One region of the Halomonas sp. YLGW01 genome, then DNA from elsewhere that is predicted to be linked to it. Evidence: riboswitches for the same ligand, from Rfam matches in the RefSeq annotation. Region 1 holds a riboswitch; each other region holds the start of a gene.
What was found. Region 1 has a riboswitch for thiamine pyrophosphate ahead of tenA (thiaminase II). Riboswitches for the same ligand answer to the same signal wherever they lie in the genome.

Region 1 (7,611 bases):
GGGTGGCCCTTGGCCAGGTCCGCGGCATGGGCGGCGATCTTGTAGGTGATGATGCCGGTCTTGACGTCGTCCTTGTTGGGCAGGCCCAGGTGTTCCTTGGGAGTCACGTAGCAGAGCATGGCGCAGCCGTACCAGCCGATCATGGCAGCACCGATGCCGGAGGTGATGTGGTCATAGCCCGGTGCGATGTCGGTGGTCAGCGGGCCGAGGGTGTAGAAGGGCGCCTCGTCACACTCGGCAAGCTGCTTGTCCATGTTCTCCTTGATCAGGTGCATCGGCACATGCCCGGGGCCCTCGATCATCACCTGGACATCATGCTGCCAGGCGATGCGGGTCAGCTCGCCGAGGGTTTCGAGCTCGGCGAACTGGGCCGCGTCGTTGGCATCGGCCACCGAGCCCGGGCGCAGGCCGTCGCCCAGCGAGAAGGCCACGTCATACTGCTTGCAGATCTCGCAGATCTCCTCGAAGTGGGTATAGAGAAAGCTCTCCTGATGGTGGTAGAGGCACCACTTGGCCATGATCGACCCGCCCCGGGAGACGATGCCGGTGACGCGCTTGGCCGTCAGCGGCACATAGCGCAAGAGCACCCCGGCATGGATGGTGAAGTAGTCCACCCCCTGTTCGGCCTGCTCGATCAGGGTGTCGCGGAACACCTCCCAGGTCAGGTCCTCGGCCACCCCGTTGACCTTCTCCAGTGCCTGGTAGATGGGCACGGTGCCGATCGGCACCGGGGCGTTGCGGATGATCCACTCCCGGGTCTCGTGGATGTTCTGACCGGTGGACAGGTCCATGATGGTATCCGAGCCCCAGCGGATGCCCCAGGTCATCTTGTCGACCTCGTCCTCGATCGAAGAGGTCACCGCCGAGTTGCCCAGGTTGCCGTTGATCTTCACCAGGAAATTGCGGCCGATGATCATCGGCTCGGCTTCCGGATGGTTGATGTTGCTCGGGATGATGGCCCGGCCGGCGGCCACCTCGTCACGCACGAACTCCGGCGTGATCTCCTCGGGAAGCTGCGCGCCGAAGCCCTGGCCAGCGTGCTGATGGCCTAGGATGCGTTCGACCTCCGCCGTCCCCAGTGCTTGCCTACGCTGATTTTCCCGGATGGCGATGAACTCCATCTCCGGCGTGATGATGCCCTGGCGGGCATAGTGGAGCTGGGTGACGTTCCTGCCGGCCTTGGCACGGCGCGGGGTACGGGTCAGGTCGAACCGCAGTGGGGCGAGCATGGGATCATTGGCGCGGCGGCGGCCGTACTCGGAGCTGGGACCCTCGAGCCACTCGGTGTCGTTGCGCTCATCGATCCAGGCCTCGCGCAGGGCGTTCAGGCCGCGGCGCAGGTCGATCTCGGCATCCGGGTCGGTGTAGGGCCCGGAGGTGTCGTACACCAGCAGCGGCGGGTTGGTCTCGACGCCGTCGGAGGTGGTGGTCGGCGACAGGGAAATTTCGCGAAAGGGCACGCGGATGTCCGGGCGTGACCCCTCGACATAGACCTTGCGCGAGCCGGGCAGGGGCGCGATGGCGGCCGCATCGACGCGGGCCTGTTCGTTGAGGAAGTGCTGGGTGTTGCTCATGCGATGTGTTCTCCCGAAAGCATCAGGGAGGACAAGCGAAGGAGAGACAGGGGCTGGCGGCGAGTCGGACTCATGAGAAGGCGGCCTGCCTGTCGCTTGATCCCTACGCTGGTACCCTCCCGAAGGAATTAACCAGATCAGGTTCAACGGAATCCGTCCTGCCACGCGTGAGGCGTGTTGGGCGATCTCAGCCGGTATCACCGGCACCCCGTCAAGCGAGTGATGGGAGCCGTGGCTCCCGGTGGAGGTCTTCAATAGCTGTTCGGCACCACCCGACCGAACGGCCTGTTGCTACGAGCCCTTCTTCAGCAGGCCCCTTGGCGGAGCAAATGGCAGCGGGCTCATGGCAGTGGGATCAGTCGCGGCGATCCAGCCCCATCTGCCAGAAATCGATCTCGAGCCGCGTGGCCTCAGTGAACACGCGGCTCAGCTCCTGGAAGCGTCGCGGGCTGACCTCCGCGAGGCGCGCATCGAGCCAGGCGCGCTCGTCGTGCATCGCGGCCTGGAAGTCGTCACTTTCGTACATGGCGATCCAGGCATCATAAGGATTGGCCTCGCCGCGCACCGTGAAGGCCTGGGTGTTCAGCCAGTTGGCGATCTCGCCGTAGCCGATCAGGCATGGGGCCAGCGCCACATGCAGGTCGAGCAGGTCGCCGCGGTGGCCGGTCTCGAGCACGTAGCGGGTGTAGGCCAGGGTGGCGCGGGCCTCGGGCAGCCGGGCCAGGTCGTCTTCGCTGATGCCCCATTCGCGGCAGAACCCGATGTGCAGGTCGAGCTCCACGTCGAGGATGGTTTTCAGACCGTCGAAGGCCTGACGCAGCTCGGCCAGGGTACGGCTCTTGTAGGCCGCCAGGGCATAGGCCCGGGAGAAGTGGACCAGGAACAGGTAGTCCTGCTGCAGGTAGTGACGGAAGGCACCTTCGTCGAGGCGGCCGGCGCCGAGGGCGCGCACGAAATCGTGTTCCAGGTAGGCGCGCCAGTCCTGGTGGCAGGCGTCGGTCAGGTCACTGAAGCGATAGCCCATCTTGCCTCCGTTGCGGTCTGGATTCGGGGCACGGGCGGCATAGGGAAGGGCAGGCATGACCGGGCAGGAATGAGCACACGGCTCTTCGGTCACCGCTTGATTCCTACGCCGGTACGAGCCGGATCAGGTTCAACGGGATCCACCCTGTGGCGTGCTGGGCACGGCGCTGGGTGGTCTCAGCCGGCATCACCGGCACCCCGTCAAGCGAGTGACGCCAGTCTAGCAGCTTGTCGCGCCCTTGCCAGTCCGGGTTATGCTGGTGCTCGGCCTTCCCTTTCAAGACGAGGATGTCACGGATGATGTCACCCCCTTCTCCAACGCCCGCCATGACCATGCTGGTGGCCGGCGACCCCGACCAGCTCACCGGCAGTTATGTCTACGATGCCCGTATCGCCGAGGCGCTGCGCGAACGTGGCTGGGAGGTCGCGGTCGAGGGGCTGGCCGGGCGATTCCCGATGCCCGATCAGCAGGCGACCGAGAGCCTCGAGGCTGCCCTGACGCACCGGCCGGACGGCGCCCGGGTGGTGCTCGATGCCATGGTCATGGCCGGCCTGCCGGAGGTGGTGGCTCGCCATGCCGACCGACTCGAGCTCACCGCCCTGATGCATCACCCGCTCGCCGACGAGACCAGCCTGAGCGCCAGTCAGCGGGAAGGCTTTCGCGAAAGCGAGACCCGAGCGCTGGCGGCGATGCATCGGGTAATCGCGACCAGCGCCTTCACGGCCGGGCGGCTGGCCGATTTCGCCGTGCCCGCCTCGCGCATTCACGTGGTCGAGCCGGGCGTGGCACCGGCCCCCTTGGCTGAAAGGGTCACCCGCCATGAGGACGAATGCGAGCCGGCACGGCTCTTGTGCGTGGCGAGCCTCACCCCGCGAAAGGGCCACGAGGTGCTGATCGAGGCGCTCGCCGAGCTGTCCGGTCTCAACTGGCAGTGCGATTGCATCGGGGGGCTGGATCTCGATCCGGCGCATGCCAGCCACATCGAGGCGATGATCGAGGCGCGAGGGCTCGGCGAATGGATGCATCTGCTGGGAACCCGGTCGCCCGAGGCCCTCGCGTCCTACTACGCCGAGGCGGATCTCTTCGTGTTGCCCTCCTGGTACGAGGGCTATGGGATGGTAGTGACCGAGGCGCTGGCCCATGGGCTGCCGGTGATCACCACCACCGGCGGAGCCTTGCGTCACACCCTGCCCGAGGGCGCGGGTCTGGCCGTGGAGCCGGGGGACGCCAAGGGCCTGGCCGCGGCGCTGCGCCGCTGGCTCGAGGACGGCGAGCTGCGGGCGCGGCTTCGCGAGGGGGCCGCTGTGGCGAGGGGCCAGCAGCAGGATTGGTCAACTGCCGCGGCGGCCTTCGCAAAGGCGCTCGGTGAGCCGAGCTAAGGCACCGTTTGGCGTGAGGGCTCGGAGTCAGTAGATACGCGCGCGCCGGAAGTTCGGGTCGCCGGCGGCTTCCTCCGGCGTCTTGCGATAGCGCTTGTATTCCCACTGGTACTGGGCCGGGTCGAGGGCGATGGCGGCCTCGACACTGGCGTTCACGCCGCCGGCCGAGGTGGTCTCGTCGGCCTCATAGACCCGGGCGTCGGCGGCCAGGAAGTGAAGGGCGAAGCCGCGCCCGGGGAGCCGTCTGGCCACTCCCGTGACCACCCGCGCCTGGGTGCGGGCTACCAGCTTCGGCAGCAGGGTGGCGGTATAGGCGGGGCGCCCGTAGAAGGGCGCGAAGACGCCACTGCCCCAGTCGGGCTCCTGGTCCGGCAGGATACCGACGGCCTCGCAGCGCTTGAGCGCCTTGAGCAGTGCCGCCACGCCGCGGGGGGTGGTCGGCACCAGCTCGGCGCCGCGGCGCTCGCGGCCATGGCGAATCACCGGGTCCAGCGGGGCGATCTTGGGCGGCTCATACATGGCGGTGAAGGGGAAGTGCCCCGAGAGCCAGAAGTTCAGCACCTCCCAGTTGCCGAAGTGGGGCGCCAGCACGATGACGCCGCGTCCCTCGGCCCGGGCCTCGTCGAGCAGTTCACGGCCATGGACCTCGACGATCGAGGCCTCGACCCGTTCGGGGTCGCCCATCCAGGCAAAGCCCAGTTCGAGCATGGTGGCGGTGGAGTGCGTCAGGCTCTCGCGAGCCAGGTGGCGGCGCTCGGCCTCGCTGGTGGTCGGGTAGACCACCGACAGGTTGGCCTCGGTGATCCGGCGCTCGCGCTGGCTGAAGCGGTGCACCAGCGGGCCTGCGAGTCGTGACAATCGCCATAGGATGTCAAGGCCTCGCCCGGCCAGGGCCCGCCACAGGGTGGTGATGGCGGTGGCCTGGAGGCGGTCGCGGCGGGAGATCTCGTCACTCATCGCGGATCAGACCAGCCAGGTGGTGACGTTGCTCGGCGCGCGCTGCTCCTGCAGGCCCTTGAAGCCCTTCACGCAGCGGATGATCATCCATACCGCCAGGGCGATCAGCAGCGGCACGCCGATCACCACCAGGGCCAGGGCGGTGGCAATGATGCCGTAGAGCAGGCCGATCCAGAAGGTGCGGATCTGGTAGCGGTAGTGCGCCTCGAGCCAGTCCGGCCCCTTGCCACGGTAGACGTAGGCGATCACCACGCCGATCAGCGGCGTGAAGCCGATCACCATGCCGGCCAGGAAGAGGCCATAGACCACCATGGCCATGGTGGTGTCTGTTCCTCGAGGCGCGGGGGGCGTCTCGGATGGTGTCTGGGGCGGTGTCTCGGGTGCGGGGGTCTGGGGCATGACATCGTCCTTGAGCGAAACGGTCAGGGGTGAATCAGGGTGAAAAAGCGAGCCTTGGCAACATGATACCCGCCAAGGCCAGCGTTGCCATCATCGCCGCGGGCGGTTGATCTCCAGCAGGTTGCCTTCCGGGTCACGCAGGTAGAGCGAGTCCACCGGGCCCTTGCCGCCTTCGCGTGCCACCGGACCCAGCTCCACCGGGACGGAAAGGGCGGCCAGGTGGCGCTCGACCTCATCGAGCGGCAGGCGGCTTGAGAAGGACAGTTCCATGCCACCGATGGCGGGGGCCGCCGCCCTGGGCGTGGCCGGGCTATCGGGGTGTTGCAGGCGCAGGGTCAGGGTGCCCAGATGCAGGTCGGCGTGGCCGGCGTCCTGCTCCTTGGCGTCCATGCCCAGCACCCGGCTGTAGAAGTCCACCGCGCGGGGCAGGTCATCGACGTAGATCACCAGATGATCCAGAGCTGACAGCATGGGGTTCCTCCTTGGGCCGCCGGAACGAACAGGGTAGGCTTGGCGGCGAAAATTTCCATGAGCATACGACGATGACCCAGCCCCTGTCCTGCCCGCTGTGCGACGCCCCCGATGCGGAGCCCTACCACCGGGATGCGCGTCGCGACTATCTGCAGTGCCGGGTCTGTGCGCTGGTCTTCGTGCCGCCTCATCAGCACCTGGACGCCGACGCCGAGCGTGCCGTCTACGACCAGCACCAGAACTCCCCCGAGGACGCCGGCTACCGGCGCTTCCTGTCTCGGCTACAGGCGCCTCTGCTCGCGCGGCTGGCGCCCGGCGCCGAGGGGCTGGATGTCGGCAGTGGCCCGGGACCGACCCTCTCGGTGATGTTCGAGGAGGCGGGGCATCCGATGGCGATCTATGACCCCTACTTCGCTCCCGACCCGACGCCGCTGTCACGCACCTATGACTTCATCACCGCCACCGAGGTCGTCGAGCACATGGCCGCACCCGGCGCCGAAATCACCCGTCTGGCCGGCCTGCTGCGCCCCGGGGGCTGGCTGGGACTGATGACCAAGCGCGTCACCAGCCGCGACGCCTTCGCGAGCTGGCACTACATTCTCGACCCTACCCATGTGTGCTTCTTCAGCGAAGCGAGCTTTCACTGGCTGGCCAAGCGACTCGACATGGACGTGGTCTTTCCCGGGCGCGATGTCGTTCTGCTCAGGCGTTCCTCTCAGTCGCACAGCTAAGCGTGTGGCTAAGGTGTCGTGATCGTGCATGAACGGGGCGTAAATAGCGCTTGGCGATGGGACGGGGCGAGCGTATATTCGCCGCGCGATTGCCCGCATTGCGTCGGCGGCGGGTGGCTTCTAGCCTGCGGGTGAGGTGGCAGGACGTTTCCTGCCTGCAGGATGGATATCGCGCCCCATCCGCCCGGAGTGGCGGTGTTCCCTCTCGTAGATGCGAGGCATGCTTCATGTCCCGGCAATTGTTGTCCATGGCTCTGGCGCCCCTGCTAGGGCTGTTCATCCTCTGCATCGGCAATGGCTTCCTGGCCACCCTGATCACCCTGCGCCTGGATGCGGCGGGAGAGTCTGCCGTGGTGATCGGCTGGGTGTCGTCGGCCTATTTCATCGGCCTGGCGCTGGGGGCGCTGTTCAACGATCGCCTGCTGCTGCGCATCGGCCATATCCGCGCCTATGGCTGCTTCGCCTCGTTGGTGGCGGTTACCGTGCTGCTGCAGGGCCTGTGGCTCGATCCGGTCGGCTGGTTCGTGCTGCGCCTGATCGGTGGCTGGGCCACCGTGGGCGTCTATCTGGTCATCGAGAGCTGGCTGCTGGCCGGTGCCGACACCAAGGTGCGGGGGCGCCTGCTGGCCATGTACATGATCGCCCTTTACGCCGCCGGGGTACTCGGCCAGCTGCTGCTCGGGGCGACCAATGCCATGAGCGATGCGGCGCCCTTCATGGTGGTCGGCATGCTGGCCTCGCTGTCGGTGCTGCCGATGGCGATGATTCCGCGGGTCTCGCCGCTGATCGAGCAGGCCGAGCCCCTGTCGCCGCTGCGCCTGGTCACCCTGACGCCCACCGGGGTGATGGGCTGCTTCGGCTCGGGGCTGGTGGTGGCGGCGGTCTATAGCCTGCTGCCGCTTTACCTGCAGCGCAGCGGCCTGGGGGTCGCTCAGGTCGGCCAGATGATGGCGGTGGTGGTGCTCGGGGCCATGCTGCTGCAGTACCCGATCGGACGCTGGTCGGACAAGCACGATCGCCAGCTGGTGCTGATCATCATCGGCGCCTGTACGGCGGGGCTGTCGATGGCGCTGCTG
Region 2 (7,611 bases), 1.0 Mb from region 1:
GGCACTTCAGGAGATCAGGCTCACCGACAAGGAAGTCGAGGGTAAGCCTGATTAGGGCTATTCGACCACATTCACCGTGATGGTGGAGGACCAGTCGGGGCCATAGGAGCGGTGCTCGCCATCGGCGAACTGAAGCGTCAGCGTGTGTTCGCCCGGTGACAGGCTGAGCTCGTGACTGGTCTGACCGCCGCCGAAGTGGATATGGGCATCGTCGGCGGGAATCACCTCTCCCTTGGCCACCGGCCCTGCGTCAATGATCAGGTGATGGTGGCCGGTACTCTCCTCGATGGTGCCCGCGGGCTGCACATGCATGCCCATCACCTCCATTTCCACCTGTATCGGGTTTGATACTTCAGCACCGTCCTCAGGGCTTGCAAACCCGACGCCCTCCATGGCGATTGCCGGTACGGCCAGCATCGTCAGTGCCAGTGCAGCCAGCCAGCGGCCGCATCTTTGGTTCAGTGTCTTCATCTCGGCATCCCCCAGCGTGTCATGGTCCAGCACAGCATGATGGCATCTTGCTGGTTGAGACACAGCAAGATGCCTGCCTGCACTCAGCGTAGCCGTTTTATGCTGCACCGTTCAGTCCTCGTTCAGCCCCAGAAGGCAGGGAGAGGCCGCTGGCTTATTCATGAATAACCCTTGTCGGGCGCCTCAGCGATCGGCTTGGCCGAATGCAGTGGCGGCGGCTTGCGGATCTGCTTGACCGCAGATCGCAGAGATGACCGCCAGTCCATCGGCGCCTGCTTGCCTGACGGCCTTCACGTGATCTGCGTTCAAGCCGCCGATGGCCACCGTGGGCAACACACTGGCCGTCGCCAGGGCGGCGAGCCCCTCCATTCCGAGTGGCGGTGCATGATCCTGCTTGGTCGAGGTGGCGAATACCGGGCCCAGGCCAAGGTAATCGAGCGGCTCGGGATCCAGAGTTGCAAGCTGAGTGCAGTTTTCGACCGACAGCCCCAGAATGGCTCGAGGGCCCAGGCACCGACGCGCCTCGGCCACGTCACCGTCTCCCTGGCCGATATGTAGGCCATCTGCCTTGGCGGCGAGGGCAACTTCCAGGCGGTCGTTGATGATCAAGGGGACACCAGTACCCTGAAGCGCTGTCATCAGTGTGCGGGCCTGGGCGGTGAGCTCGGTATCGGTGGCGGTCTTGTCACGCAGCTGAATCATCGTGACCCCGCCACGTACGGCGCCAAGCACGGTGTCGATGAGCCCTGCCTGGGCGCATAGCTCGGCATCGGTGACCAGGTAAAGGGACAAGTCGAATGCCTTCGATGGATGATGATTAGACATGTTCGATCTCCAGGTGACGCCCTGACAGTGCGCCGGCGTCGAGGCCATGCAAGGCGTCGAGAAAGGCCACCGAGAAACTGCCGGGTCCCTTGGCGTCCTTGCCGGCCCGTTCGCCGGCGGCGGCATAGCCGTCAAGGGCCGCGACGGTGGCGGCAAAGATGTCCTCGGCATCGGCGATGAAGGCTGCGACGACGCCGGTTAGCGAGCACCCCAGGGTCGTGACCTTGGGCATGAGTGGATGGCCTCCCTCGATCCTTGCCAGGCGCTGGCCGTCGGTCACGATATCCTGTTCCCCGGTGACGGCGACAACGGCGCCGGTCTGCCGCGCCAGCTGAAGGGCGGCGTCGAGCGCGCTATCGGCAGCGTCGGTGCTGTCGACGCCTCGTCCGCCCGAGCTCTGATTCACCAGCGCCATGATTTCCGAGGCATTGCCGCGGATCACTGTGGGGGACAGAGCGACCAGCTGACGGGCCGTCTGGCGGCGGTAAGTGGTGGCGCCGACCGCGACCGGGTCCAGCACCCAGGGCGTGCCGGTAGTCTGGGCGGCGCTGGCGGCCTCGATCATGGCATCGACCCAGTGCGGTGACAGGGTGCCGATGTTGATGGTCAAGGCCTGGGCGAGGCCGGCGAATTCACCGGCTTCCTCGCGCGCATGCACCATGGCTGGAGAGGCGCCGATCGCCAACAGGACGTTGGCCATGGAATTCATGGCGACGAAGTTGGTGATGTTGTGGATCAGCGGCGACGTTTCGCGCACGCGTGCTAGGTGAAGAGCAGGATTCACTGTGGTCATCATGGGCCTCCATCGCGGAGGCGACCGTGGGCAGAGGCTGGATGAGCCTGCCACACGACTCCCTCCGCCGGCATTATCCGGGTCAGGTTCGAAGGGTGCCTCTCAGCCGGCGAGCACCGGCGCCCCTGTCATCAAGAAAAGGTACTATCCCCGCCGACTGCCTGGCTGTAAAGCCCGCAGCGATTCAGCCGGAGGACGGCGCCAGGCCGGCGGCCTCGACCAGTGCCCGGGTGTAAGGGGTCTGAGGATCACCCAGCACCTGCTCGCTTAAGCCTTCCTCGAGCACCTCGCCGTCCTTCATCACCATCACCCGGTGAGCCATGGTGCGCACCACGGCCAGATCATGACTGATGAACAGGTAGCTCAGTCCGCGTCGTGCCTGCAGGTCACGCAGCAGTTCGACCAACTGCTTCTGTACGGTGCGATCCAGCGCCGAGGTGGGTTCGTCGAGCACCACCAGTTCCGGCTCGAGGATGATCGCCCGGGCCACGGCGATGCGCTGGCGCTGACCGCCGGAGAACTCATGCGGGTAGCGGGAGGCACAGTCGGCGGGCAGCCCGACCTCGAGCAGCGTCGCCTGAACGCGCCGCTCGACTTCGGCATCCTCGAGCTCGGGGTGATGAAAGCGCAGCCCCTCGCTGATGATCCTGGCCACCGGCAGGCGCGGTGAAAGCGAGCCATAGGGATCCTGGAAGACAATCTGAAAGCGTCGGCGTTGCTTGCGCAGGGCCGTGCCGCTGAGCGTGTCCAGGCGCGCTCCTGAGAAGTCGATCTCGCCATCGCTTGCGATCAGGCGCAGCAGCGCCATGGCGAGGGTGGTCTTGCCGGAACCGGACTCACCGACGATGCCGAGGGTCTCGCCGCGGCGCAGGGTCAGATCAAGTGGCTCCACGGCCACGAAGGGCGCCGGGGTCTTGGCGAAGAGGCGCTTGGAGCGCGAGAAGGCCACGCGCAAGCCCCGTGCGGCGAGCAGCACGGGCGGTGTGTCGAGTGGCAGTGGGCGGCCGCGAGGCTCGGCATCCAGCAGGGTGCGGGTATAACGACTCTGGGGATCACGGAAGACCCGCTCCACCGGACCGGTTTCCTGTTCGCGCCCCTGATAGAGCACGCAGACCCGATCGGCATGACGGCGTACCAGGTTCAGGTCATGGGTGATCAGCAGCATGCCCATGCCATGGCGCTCGCGAAGCTCCCTGAGCAGGGCGAGGATATCCTGCTGCACGGTGACATCCAGCGCCGTGGTGGGCTCATCGGCGATCAGGAGATCCGGTTCATTGGCGATCGCCATGGCAATCATGACGCGCTGGCGCTGGCCGCCGGACAGCTGATGGGGCCAGGCATCGAGCAGCTCATCGGGGCGCGGCAGCTTGACCTGGATAAGAAGATCGCGGGCTCGTGCGCGGGCGGCCTTGCCGCTGAGGCCCTGATGCAGGCGCAGGCTCTCGCCAATCTGTTTCTCGACGGTGTGCAGTGGGTTCAGCGAGGTCATGGGCTCCTGAAAGACGAAGCCGACCCGACTGCCCAGCAAGCCCTGCCAGTCTCGCCGCTTCAGCGTCGCCAGGTCCGTGTCACCGAGTCGGCGAGAACCGTTGACGCTTGCGTTGTCGGGCAGCAGGTTCATGGCCCCCAGGGCGCTGACTGACTTGCCGGAGCCGGATTCACCGACCAGGGCCACGGCCTCACCCGCGTGGACGGTGAGTGACAGCGCGTCGACGACCGTCTGGCCGTCGAAGCCGATGCTCAGGTCATCCAGGCGCAGCAGGGGGCGGGCGTGATGGGGGGGGATAGACATCGTCTCAGGCATCGTCCGTGCTCCTGATGGCGGCCGGGGTGGTCGCGGGCGTGGCGGTCGCCTTGGGGCTCGCCTGGATGTGGCGCGGGTCGAAGGCATCGCGAAGGCCTTCGCCGATGAATACCAGCAGCGAGAGCATCAGCGACAGGCTGACGAAGGCGGTGATGCCGAGCCAAGGTGCCTGCAGGTTGTTCTTGCCCTGCGCCACCAGCTCGCCCAGCGACGGCGATCCAGGCGGCAGACCGAAGCCAAGGAAGTCCAGTGCGGTCAGTGTGGTAATGGCGCCGGTGAACAGAAACGGAATGAACGTCAGGGTGGCGACCATGGCATTGGGCAGTACATGGCGCCACATGATCAGGTAGGAGGGCAGGCCCATGGCCTTGGCGGCGCGCACGTATTCGAGATTGCGGGCGCGCAGGAACTCGGCGCGCACCACATCGACGAGCCCCAGCCAGGAGAACAGTAGCATGATGCCGAGCAGCCACCACAAATTGGGCTCCACCAGGCTTGCCAGGATGATCAGCAGGAACAGCACCGGCAACCCTGACCAGATCTCGATCAGGCGTTGGCCTATCAGGTCGACCTTACCGCCGAAGTAGCCCTGCACGCCGCCGATGACCACCCCCATCGCCAGCGAGCCGATGGTCAGCACCAGCGCGAAGACCACCGATAGCCGGAAGCCATAGATCACCCGGGCCAGTACATCGCGCCCCTGGTCGTCGGTGCCCAGCCAGTGACGCCCATCCGGCGAGGAGGGAGCCGGCCGGCTCAGCTCCATGTCCAGGGTCTGGTAGGAATAGGGGATCGGCGGCCATAGCATCCAGCCGTCTGCCTCGATGGCCTCGCGCACATAGGGGTCCCGGTAGTCGGTGGCGGTGGGCAGAAAACCGCCGAATTCGGTTTCCGGGTAGTCGACCAGCAGCGGGACGTACCAGTCGCCCTGATAGCGCATGACCAGTGGCTTGTCGTTGGCGATCAACTCGGCACCGAGGCTCAGGATGAACATGCAAAGGAACAACCAAAGCGACAGCCGAGCGCGGCGGTTGCCGCTGAAGACGGCCAGGCGGCGGCGCGTGATCGGCGACAGTGACTGATGAAAGCGGGTGAAGAGCGTCATCAGGCCTCCCTGGTCGCGAAATCGATGCGCGGGTCGACCCACACGTAGGTCAGGTCGGAGATCAGTTTAAGGATCAGTCCGATCAGGGTGTACAGGTAGAGGGTGCCGAAGATCACCGGGTAGTCGCGTTGCATCACGGCCTCGAAGCCCAGCAGACCGAGGCCGTTCAGGGAGAAGATGACCTCGATCAACAGCGAGCCGGTGAAGAAGATGCCGATCAGCGCCGAGGGCAGCCCGGCGATGATGATCAGCATGGCGTTGCGAAAGACGTGGCCGTAGAGCACCTGGCGGTCGCTGGCGCCCTTGGCCCGCGCGGTAAGCACGTACTGCTTGTGAATCTCATCGAGAAAGCTGTTCTTGGTTAGCATGGTCAGGGTGGCGAAGCTGCCGATGGCGGAGGCCAGCACCGGCAATGAGATATGCCAGAAGTAGTCCTTGATCTTGCCCCAGGTCGAAAGCGTATCGAAGTCCGGTGAGGTCAGGCCACGCAGCGGAAAGACATCGAAGTAGCTGCCGCCGGCGAACAGCACGATCAGGAGGATCGCGAACAGGAAACCGGGAATCGCATAGCCGACGATCACCAGGCCCGAGGTCCAGACATCGAAGGGCGAGCCGTGGCGCAGGGCCTTGCGTACCCCCAGCGGAATCGAGATCAAGTAGACCAGCAGGGTCGTCCAGAGCCCCAATGAGATCGAGACCGGCAATCGTTCGATCATCAACTCGATGACCGGGCGGTCGCGGAAGAAACTCTCGCCGAAGTCGAAGGTGGCGTAATCGCCCAGCATGTCGAGGAAACGCTCATGCGCGGGCTTGTCGAAGCCGAACTGCTCCTCGAGCTGGGCGATGAAGCGCTCCTCGACGCCCCGCGAGCCGCGGGACTCACCTTGGATGCGATCGCCCCCTCCGCCCTCCAGGCGGGTGCTGGCCGAACTGTCCAGGCCCTGGAAGCGGGCCAGCATCTGGTCGATGGGGCCGCCGGGCGCGGCCTGAACGATCACGAAGTTGAGCAGCAGGATCCCCAGCAGGGTGGGAATCATCAGCAGCAGGCGGCGCAGGACGTAGGCGGCCACGGTGAGTCCTTATGAATGTGTCGGTAGTGCGTGGTACTTGCGTGGTTCAGGCGGCCCGGGCGCGTCGCAGGGGCCGCCATGGGCCATGGCTCTTCAGTTCTTCAGATATGTGGGTCAGCGGCTGCGTTGGCGCTTTCGAATCTCGATTGCCCGGTCCGGATCTACCCACCAGGCGGCCAGGTCCAGATTGTATTCCGGAAACGGCTGAGGATAGGCGAACATGTCCCACAGTGCGATCCGCGTCTTGTCGAGGTGCCACTGGGGCACCACATAGTGTCCATGGCGAAGGACCCTGTCCAGGGCTCGGGCGGCGGTATTCAGCGCCTCGCGGCTGTCGGCGCGAATCAGGGTCTCGACCAGGGAATCGATCACCGGGTTTTCCAGGCCGATGAGGTTGCGGCTCTGAGGCTTGTGGGCATAGGCGCTGGTCCAGAACTCGCGTTGCTCGTTACCGGGATTGTTCGATTGCGGGAAGCTGCCGACGATCATGTCGTAATCGAAGCTGCGCAGCCGGTTCAGGTACTGGTTGACGTCGACGATACGGATGTCGCCATCAACGCCGAGCCGGGCCAGGTTGCGCAGTAGCGGCTGGACGACCCGTTCGAACTGGGTGTCGTAGAGCAGGACCTCGAGGCGCAGCGGCTCGCCGGTCTCCACCTGCGTCATTACCCCGTCGCGCACCACATAGCCGGCCTCATTCAAGAGCTCCAGGGCCTTGGCCAGGCGCGGGCGGAGCTTCTCGGGTTCTTCGAGCGGCAGCGGGGTCTCGAAGACGGCCGCGGGCAGCTGGTCCCGGTGGGGCTCGAGGAGTGCCAGCTCGTCCACTGAGGGCAGGGCCGTGGCCGCCATCGGTGAATTCTCGAAGAAGCTTTCGGTGCGCTCGTAGGCGCCATAGAAGAGGTTGTCATTGAGCCAGGGAAAGTCGAAGGCCAGGTTGATGGCCTCGCGCACCTGTGGGTCCTGGAAGGTCTCGCGGCGCAGGTTCATCACATAGGCCTGCATACCGGAGGGCTGGCCGTCGGGAATGTTCAATTGCTTGACCAGGCCGTTTTCGGCGGCCGGGAAGTCATAGGCGGTGGCCCATTGGCGGGCGCTGGATTCGATCCGCATGTCCAGATTGCCGGCCTTGAAGGCTTCCAGGGCCACGGTCTGATCCCGATAGTAGTCATAGACCAGCTCGTCGATATTGTGGCGGCCCTGATTGACCGGCAGGTCCTTGCCCCAATAGTCCTCGACCCGCGCATAGACGATGCGTCGGCCTGGCTGCACCTCGCTGATGCGATAGGGCCCGGAGCCCAGCAGAGGGTCCAGCGTCGTGGCGGTGAAGTCGCGCTCTGCCCAGTAGTGCTCGGGCAGGATCGGCAGCTGACCGATGATCAGCGGCAGCTCCCGGGAGTTGTTCGGGGCGAACTCGAAGCGGACGGTGTCGTCATCCAGCGCCCGGACCTCGGTGACGTCCGCGTAGTAGGCCGCATAGAAGGGCTGTCCCTGTTCGGTCAGGGTCTCGAAGCTGAACACCACGTCGCTGGCCTCGACCGGCTCA
Region 3 (7,611 bases), 1.6 Mb from region 1:
TTCTACGTCGACAGCGCCATCCAGGAGATCCGCTTCGACCGCGCCATGGTGCTGATCCTGATCACCGCCCTGCTCAATATCGGCGTCGATGCCCTGGCCCGCCACCTGCGGGCCCGGCTGCGCCTGCGTCATACCGCCAACTGCGAGCCCTGACACCGGTAACCGCCCCCGAGGCTGACTACACTGAACCCTAGCGCAGGGGGAAAGTGCCGCTGCTCCGCCTTCATCGACAGGGAGTGCCGGCCCATGCCATGGCAACGCCCGCTGCTCGGCTCGCTGCTGATCCTGCTGGTATTGGCCGACCTGCCTGCCCACGCCGATGGCATCGCCACCCTGGAGAGCAGTCGCGGCAATCGCCTGCTGGAGATGACCGTTCGCTGGGCCGATGATCGGCTGCGCCTGGACTTTCCCTCACGACCGGCGAGTTACCTCCTGCGCCGGGGTGACGCCGCCTATCTGGTCACTGATCTCAACCGTGGTCGGGTGGTCATCAGCCTGACCAACCTCCGACGCCTCGCGAAGCGCACCCGCAACGAGAACCTGGCGGAGCATCCCCGCCCGGCGGCCGAGCTCAAGGTGCTGGAGCCGATGCACAAGCAGGAGGCCGTGGGCGGCATCGAAGGCGAGGTCTATCGCCTGCACTGGGTCGATGGCCGGGGAGAGCCCCACGAGGAACGACTGGTGGTCAGCGATCATCCCCTGGTGGCCGAGCTAATGACGGGCATGCAGGCCTATTACCGTGCCCTGAGCGATCGGCCCGACCCCATCATCAGCGCCCTGGTGAAACGAGACCTCGGCATGCTGCGCCTCACCGGGCGCTTCCGGCTACTGTCGATATCCGGCGAGACACCCGACGCCACCCTCTTCGCGCTGCCCGACGGCGCCAAGGTCATGGAGGCCGTCGAGGCGCAGGGCGAGGCCGGGGATCGGGAAGAGGGAGAGGACGAGGGAGAGAAGAAGGATGCACCGACGGGCTCGCCGGCAGGCCCCTTACCCGGCACGCAGGGAAAGGAGCCCTCGAACGGCTAGCTGGCGTCGAACAGCCAGGGCACCTTACATGTCGTGAACGTGCCCTGGCGGCTGAGCCTAGTCCGGTAGGTCGGTGACCGCGCCCGTGGAGGCGGAACTCACGGTACGGGCGTACTTGGCCAGCACCCCACGCCGATAGCGCGGCGCCGGCTGCTGCCAGGCGGCCCGGCGACGCTCGAGTTCCGCTTCATGGAGTGCCACCGTGATGGTGTCGGCTTCGGCGTCGATGGTGATCTCATCGCCATCCTCGAGCAGCGCCAGCGGCCCGCCGTCGAAGGCCTCCGGGGTGATGTGGCCGACCACGAAGCCGTGGCTGCCACCGGAGAAGCGCCCGTCGGTGATCAGCGCCACCGAATCACCGAGCCCGCGCCCCATGATCGCCGAGGTCGGGGTCAGCATCTCGCGCATGCCGGGGCCGCCGCGCGGCCCCTCGTAGCGGATCACCACCACGTCGCCGGCCACCACGGTGCCGTCGTTGATGCGGGCCTGGGCCTCCTCCTCTGAGCCGAACACTCGGGCGGTGCCGGTGAAGCGCACGCCTTCCTTGCCAGTGATCTTGGCGACCGCCCCCTCGGGAGCCAGGTTGCCATGCAGGATGCGCAGGTGGCTCTCGGCCTTCAACGGCGCCGTGAGCGGCGCGATGATACGCTGATCGTCCGGGTAGGCCGCCACACCCGCGAGGTTCTCGGCGAGCGTGCGACCGGTCACGGTCAGGCAGTCTCCGTGCAGGAGTCCCGCCTCGAGCAGCATCTTCATCAGCGGCTGGATGCCGCCGATCTCGATCAGCTCGCTCATCATGTAGTGACCGCTGGGGCGCAGGTCGGCAAGCACCGGCACCCGTTTGCCGAGCCGGGTGAAGTCATCGAGGGAAAGCTCGACGCCGACGCTGTTCGCCATGGCGATCAGGTGCAGCACCGCGTTGGTGGAGCCGCCCAGCGCGATCACCACGGTGATGGCGTTCTCGAAGGCCTCGCGTGTCATGATGTGCGAGGGGCGGATATCGCGCTCGAGCAGCTCGAGCACTTGTGCCCCGGCGGCGGCACAGTCGTCGCGCTTGGCCTTTGAGACGGCATTCTGCGCCGAGCTGCCCGGCAGGCTCATGCCCAGCGCCTCGATGGCCGAGGCCATGGTGTTGGCGGTGTACATGCCGCCGCAGGCACCGGGTCCGGGAATAGCCGTCTCCTCGATGTGCTTGACGTCGATGAGGTCGAGATCGCCCTTGGCGTGGGCGCCCACCGCCTCGAACACCGAGACGATATCGGTGTGGTTCTCGCCGGGCAGGATGGTGCCGCCGTAGACGAAGACGCTGGGGCGATCGAGCCGCGCCAGACCGATCAGGCAGCCGGGCATGTTCTTGTCGCAGCCGCCGATCGCCACCAGGCCGTCGAAGCCCTCGCAACCGGCCACGGTCTCGATGGAATCGGCGATCACCTCCCGCGACACCAGGGAGTACTTCATGCCCTCGGTGCCGTTGGCGATGCCGTCGGAGATGGTGATGGTGTTGAAGATCACGCCCTTGCCGCCGGCACCGTCGGCCCCGGCCCGGGCTTCGTCGGCGAGGCCATCGATATGGCTGTTGCAGGGCGTGACCTGGCTCCAGGTCGAGGCGATGCCCACCTGGGGCTTGGCGAAGTCCGCGTCGGTGAAGCCCACCGCACGCAGCATGGCGCGACTGGCGGACTTGCCGAGACCATCAACCACCGGGGCGGAATGACGCCGGCGCGGATCCTTGGGGGTATCGGACATGGAGCCTCCTATCAGCGGATTGATCGTCAATCTCCTGATAGTGGGCGCCATGTCATGGCCTTGCAAACCCTCTGGCGCCTCCTAGCCAGTGCGGGTGGCCAACGCCGGGCGCAGGGAAGCGACGAAAAGGCTGACCAGCGTCGAGGCGAGCAAGGCGCCGAGGAAGGGCGCAAGCGTCGGCACTCCGCCGGGGAAGCTCGCCGCCATCAGCCCCGCCATGAAGCTGCCCTGAGCCAGCCAGCCGGGCAGCACGGCACCCAAAAGGCCCGCCAGGCCGCCGGCTACCGCGGCGGCGGTGGTCATGCGCGGCCACAGGCCGAGCAGCACCGGCACCACCGCCGAGGCACAGAGCAGATCGGCGATCAGGAACAGCCGCAGCACCGAAAGATTCTGCAGCGCCAGCGCCACCACCGGCACCATCAGCGCCACCGTCAGCCAGCGGGCCATGGGCAGGCCCAGGCCCGTCCGGCCGCTTTCGCTGCCATCGCCCACCGCCAGCGAAGCGATGGCGTTCTGCAGGGTATCGACGCTCGAGGCCACCAGGGTCACCGCCAGCACCAGGCCGAGCAGCTTGAGGCCGGCGGGCGCGTCGATCAGCAGCGCGAAGAATGGCATCGGCGGCTCGCCAAGTGCGATCCCGGACATGGCGGCGAGGATGCCCAGGCCCCCGACCACCGCGACCACCGCCACGGTCACCAGGCCGCCGAGAAGCGCCCCGCGCCCCAGAGCCTGGCCGCTCTTCGCCGCCCAGACCCGCTGCCAGTAGCCCTGATGGAAGAGATTCGCCGCGGTGACCGCGATCACCAGGGTCGCCGCCACGGAGAGCGCACTGCCAGTCGGAATGCCCGGCATCTCGGCCGTTTCCGGCAAGGCCGGCAGCCGCGACAGGCCCAGCCAGCCGACCACCGCCAGCAAGGCGATCAGGAGCCCCGCCTGCCAGCGGTCGGTGGCGAGACTCGCCCGCAGCCCGCCGAGCGCCGTGTAGAGCAGCGTGGTAACGGCCACGCCGATCACCACCAGCGCCGGCGACACCTCGGAGAGCAGCGCGGTGATGCCGCCGATGGCGGTCAGCTCCGCGGCCAGGAAGCAGGCCATGTAGAGGATCGAGATCAGTGACACATAACGGCGCACGCCGGTCCCGTAGCGGCGCTCGGCGAACTCGCCGATGCTGCGCCCCTCGGGCAGGTAGCGGCGGATCGCCGGACCACAGGCGGCCAGCACCACGAAGGGCAGCGCCGCGCCCAGCGCATAGCCTGCCAGCGCGATAGGCCCCACGAAGGCACCCACTTCCGGCGGCGCGAAGAGAATCCACGCCCCCATGCCGGAGGCCAGGAAGGATAGCCCTAAGGTCGAGGCGGTCTGGGAGTTGCGGGCGGTGACATAGTCATCAAGAACATCGTCCTCGAGAACATCTTCATCAAGCGCCCCGTTAGTACGCCGGGCGCGCAGGCCAAGCCAGGTGAACAGCACAAGCGCCGCGCCCAGCGCGGCAAACGTCGGGTAAGGCATGTCGCACTTCCTCCGCCGGTATGATCCGGATCAGGTTCCAGGGTCAGCACACGGTGCACTCTCAGTCCCGGCTCGGCCGTGTCTCTGGTGACGGCGCGGCCGGGGACTCCCCTGGCGACAGTGAATGAATTGTGGGTATGACGAGGGGATTATCTCGTGTTGAAGCGGCGGCGTCATCCCGCCCGGGCCAGTCATCTCTCCCGCTCAGGTAATGGCCTATCCGGCCGATAACCTTGACGATGCCCGGAAGACCCGACACCAACAACCACCTGCAGGGACTCAGGATGCTATATACCGCCGCGAAGGAGCACGCCGAAGGGCGCCTGCACCAGATCTTTGCCATGCCCTACAAGGCCTTCGACAACGATGTGCCCGAGCGCAACCTCCATCTGCGCGTGGCGCTCGAAGCCCTGCTGGGGAAACCGCTACGCGAGGGGCGCCTGACCCTGCAGGTGATCTACGGCTGGGAGAATGGCAGCTTTGCGCCGGCGGACCTGCATCACAGCGACCATGCGCTGGGTTCGGCAGATGACATCACCCGCCTTCTGGTCCGCTACAAGGATACCCAGGAAACGCCAGCGCCCCGCCCGGATGCTGCCGCCACCCTGCTGTCCGAGCCGCTGGAGAAGGCGATTGCCGATGCCGAACGCACCGGCCAGACCATCGACAATGAGACGCGCCGCATTCCCGCCCGCTGGCCCACGTTTCCTCAGGGCTTGAGCCTCTACACCTTCTTCAAGGTCTATCATCGCCTGACCTATGGCGAGGACGAGTCCTACCGCTCGATTCGCTGCCTGACCGCCGCGGGCCAGCGCGAGATCCATGAGTTCCACCTGGAAGAAGGTGAATTCGCCGTGGTCACCCCGCAGCAGGATGCTCCGGCTGGCGAGGTGAAGCTGGTGCTGCATGTCGGTCAGGTCGAGCCGGTGATGGCGCTGCTGGACAAGTGCGCGATCGCGGCGTAAGTGAGGCGTCTACTCGAACTCCACCACCTGGCGCACGGCCTGACCGGCGGCGAGCTGCTCGAAGCCGTCGTTGATCTCGTCGAGAGTCAGCACCCGGGAGAGCAGCCGGTCGACGGGTAGCCTGCCTTGCTGGAAGAGGGCGACGTAGCGGCCGACGTCGCGCACCGGCACGCAACTGCCCACGTAGCTGCCGCGAAGGGTGCGTTCCTCGGCCACCAGGCTGACCTGCTGGATGGCCACCTTACGCTCGGGGTGGGCGAGGCCGCCGGTAACGGTCAGGCCACCGCGACGAGTGATCCGGTAGGCGAACTCCAGTGCCTTCTCGGAGCCCGCCATCTCGATGGCGCAGTCCACGCCGCCCTGGGTCGCCTCGCGCACCTGCTCGGCACAATCTGCGGCGGCGCTGTTGAATGTTTGCGTCGCGCCCAGTTCCGCGGCCAGCGCCAGCTTGTCGTCATCCAGGTCGATGGCGATCACCTCGCTGGCCCCCGCCACCAGGGCGCCGAGCACGCTGTTGAGCCCCACCCCGCCGAGGCCGATCACCGCTACCGTCTGGCCGGCGCGGATGCCCGCCGAGTTGATGGCGGCGCCCACGCCGGTAAGCACCGCGCAGCCGAACAGGGCGGCATGACGAAACGGCAGCCGCGGGTCGATCCTGACCAGGGAGTCCCGGGAGACCACCGCATGATCGGCGAAGGCGGAAACCCCGAGGTGATGATTCACCGGCGTGCCGTCGGCGCGATGCAGGCGATGACCGCCGCCGACCAGGGTGCCGGCGTTGTTGGCCTGGGCGCCCGGCTCGCAGAGGGCCGGCCGCCCCTCGGCACAGGGCGCGCAGTGTCCGCAGCTGGGCACGAAGACGGCCACCACATGATCGCCTTCCTTCAGGTCGGTGACGCCCCGGCCCACCGCCTTGACCACCCCGGCCGCCTCGTGGCCGAGCGCCATCGGCACCGGGCGCGGCCGGTTGCCATCGATCACCGAGAGATCCGAGTGGCACAGGCCGGCGGCCTTGATCTGCACCAGTACCTCGTTATCGCCAGGCGGCGAGAGCTCGAGTTCCTCGATCTCCAGCGGTCGGGTCTCGTGATAGGGGCGAGCACGCCCGATCTCCTGCAGCACGGCGGCATTGATCTTCATGTCGTGGATCCTTGTTGTTTTTCGTGAGGGCTCGAGAAAGCGCAAAGGCTCCACGGTAGGCCAGCGCGTTCACCAGCGGCAATTGGACTTAGGTCAGCGCCACGGTGCCGGTCTCGGCTCATGCGACGTCCCGACGCAAGCGGCCCCGCCTGCTATCAGACGGGGCCGCTCGAAACCACGGCTGACGGATGCTCAACCCAGCGAGATGGTGCTGTTGATGCCGCCGGAGACGTTCTCGGGCTCGAACCAGCGGGCGGTCACGGTCTTGGTCTGAGTCCAGAAGGCGATCGCCTGCTTGCCGTTGGGGCCGAGATCGCCAAGCTTCGAGGCCCGGGAGCCGGTGAAGCTGAAGTAGGCGACCGGCACCGGGATCGGCACGTTGATGCCGACCTGGCCGACGTCGATGTCACTCTCGTAACGCCGTGCCACCCAGCCGGAATTGGTGAAGATCGAGGTGCCGTTGCCGTTGGGGTTGGCGTTGACGAAGGCGATGGCCTCATCGAGGGTCTCGACGCCCACCACGCACAGCACCGGCCCGAAGACCTCCTCGCGGTAGATGGTCATCTCGGCGGTCACGTCGCTGAACACCGTGGGGCCGACGAAGTTGCCGTTCGGGTAGCCCTCGACCTTGAGGCTACGGCCGTCCAGCGCCAGGGTTGCGCCTTCCCGGGCCCCGGCCTCGATCAGCCCCTCGACGCGTTCCTTGGCCGCGGGCGATACCAGCGGGCCGAGATCGGCGTCGCGCTGGGTGCCGGGACCGACCTTCATGTTGCGGGCACCCTCGACGATGTCGTCGAGCCAGGCCCGCGCCTCGCCCACCAGCACCACCACCGAGTTGGCCATGCAGCGCTGGCCGGCGGCGCCGAAGGCCGAGCCCAGCAGGTTGTTGATGGCCTGGCTGCGGTTGGCGTCGGGCATCACCACGCAATGGTTCTTGGCGCCCATCATCGACTGCACCCGCTTGCCGGCCTCGGAGCCGCGGCGGTAGAGATGCGTGCCCACATGGGTCGAGCCGATGAACGACAGCGCCTTGATGTCCGGGTGATCGCAGATCTGATTGGCGACATCCGGGCCGCCGTGCACCACGTTGAGCACCCCGGCCGGCACCCCGGCCTGGTGGGCCAATTCGACCAGGCGCATGGTCGAGGACGGGTCCTGCTCCGAGGGCTTGAGGACAAAGGTGTTACCGGTGGCGATGGCCAGCGGGAACATGAAGCAGGGC

Region 2: another riboswitch for thiamine pyrophosphate. It lies ahead of thiM (hydroxyethylthiazole kinase); the one in region 1 lies ahead of tenA (thiaminase II).
Region 3: another riboswitch for thiamine pyrophosphate. It lies ahead of IEJ03_RS03180 (sodium:solute symporter); the one in region 1 lies ahead of tenA (thiaminase II).

Annotation. Positions count from the first base shown of each region.
Region 1 is NZ_CP062005.1:2,557,222-2,564,832, reverse strand. It holds gene thiC (phosphomethylpyrimidine synthase ThiC) at 1-1,574, opposite strand, end outside; TPP riboswitch at 1,658-1,795, opposite strand; gene tenA (thiaminase II) at 1,930-2,598, opposite strand; TPP riboswitch at 2,682-2,808, opposite strand; gene IEJ03_RS11775 (glycosyltransferase family 4 protein) at 2,895-3,977, shown strand; gene IEJ03_RS11770 (lysophospholipid acyltransferase family protein) at 4,005-4,934, opposite strand; gene IEJ03_RS11765 (DUF4870 domain-containing protein) at 4,941-5,333, opposite strand; gene IEJ03_RS11760 (VOC family protein) at 5,424-5,804, opposite strand; gene IEJ03_RS11755 (class I SAM-dependent methyltransferase) at 5,876-6,535, shown strand; gene IEJ03_RS11750 (MFS transporter) at 6,763-7,611, shown strand, end outside.
Region 2 is NZ_CP062005.1:1,557,150-1,564,760, forward strand. It holds gene IEJ03_RS07200 (hypothetical protein) at 1-55, shown strand, start outside; gene IEJ03_RS07205 (DUF4399 domain-containing protein) at 58-471, opposite strand; gene thiE (thiamine phosphate synthase) at 655-1,296, opposite strand; gene thiM (hydroxyethylthiazole kinase) at 1,289-2,092, opposite strand; TPP riboswitch at 2,132-2,226, opposite strand; gene IEJ03_RS07220 (dipeptide ABC transporter ATP-binding protein) at 2,274-3,881, opposite strand; gene IEJ03_RS07225 (ABC transporter permease) at 3,886-4,998, opposite strand; gene IEJ03_RS07230 (microcin C ABC transporter permease YejB) at 4,998-6,068, opposite strand; gene IEJ03_RS07235 (extracellular solute-binding protein) at 6,183-7,611, opposite strand, start outside.
Region 3 is NZ_CP062005.1:676,530-684,140, reverse strand. It holds gene IEJ03_RS03195 (ABC transporter permease) at 1-153, shown strand, start outside; gene IEJ03_RS03190 (hypothetical protein) at 247-1,029, shown strand; gene ilvD (dihydroxy-acid dehydratase) at 1,087-2,775, opposite strand; gene IEJ03_RS03180 (sodium:solute symporter) at 2,857-4,284, opposite strand; TPP riboswitch at 4,274-4,407, opposite strand; gene IEJ03_RS03175 (hypothetical protein) at 4,524-5,249, shown strand; gene IEJ03_RS03170 (zinc-dependent alcohol dehydrogenase family protein) at 5,259-6,389, opposite strand; gene IEJ03_RS03165 (CoA-acylating methylmalonate-semialdehyde dehydrogenase) at 6,582-7,611, opposite strand, start outside.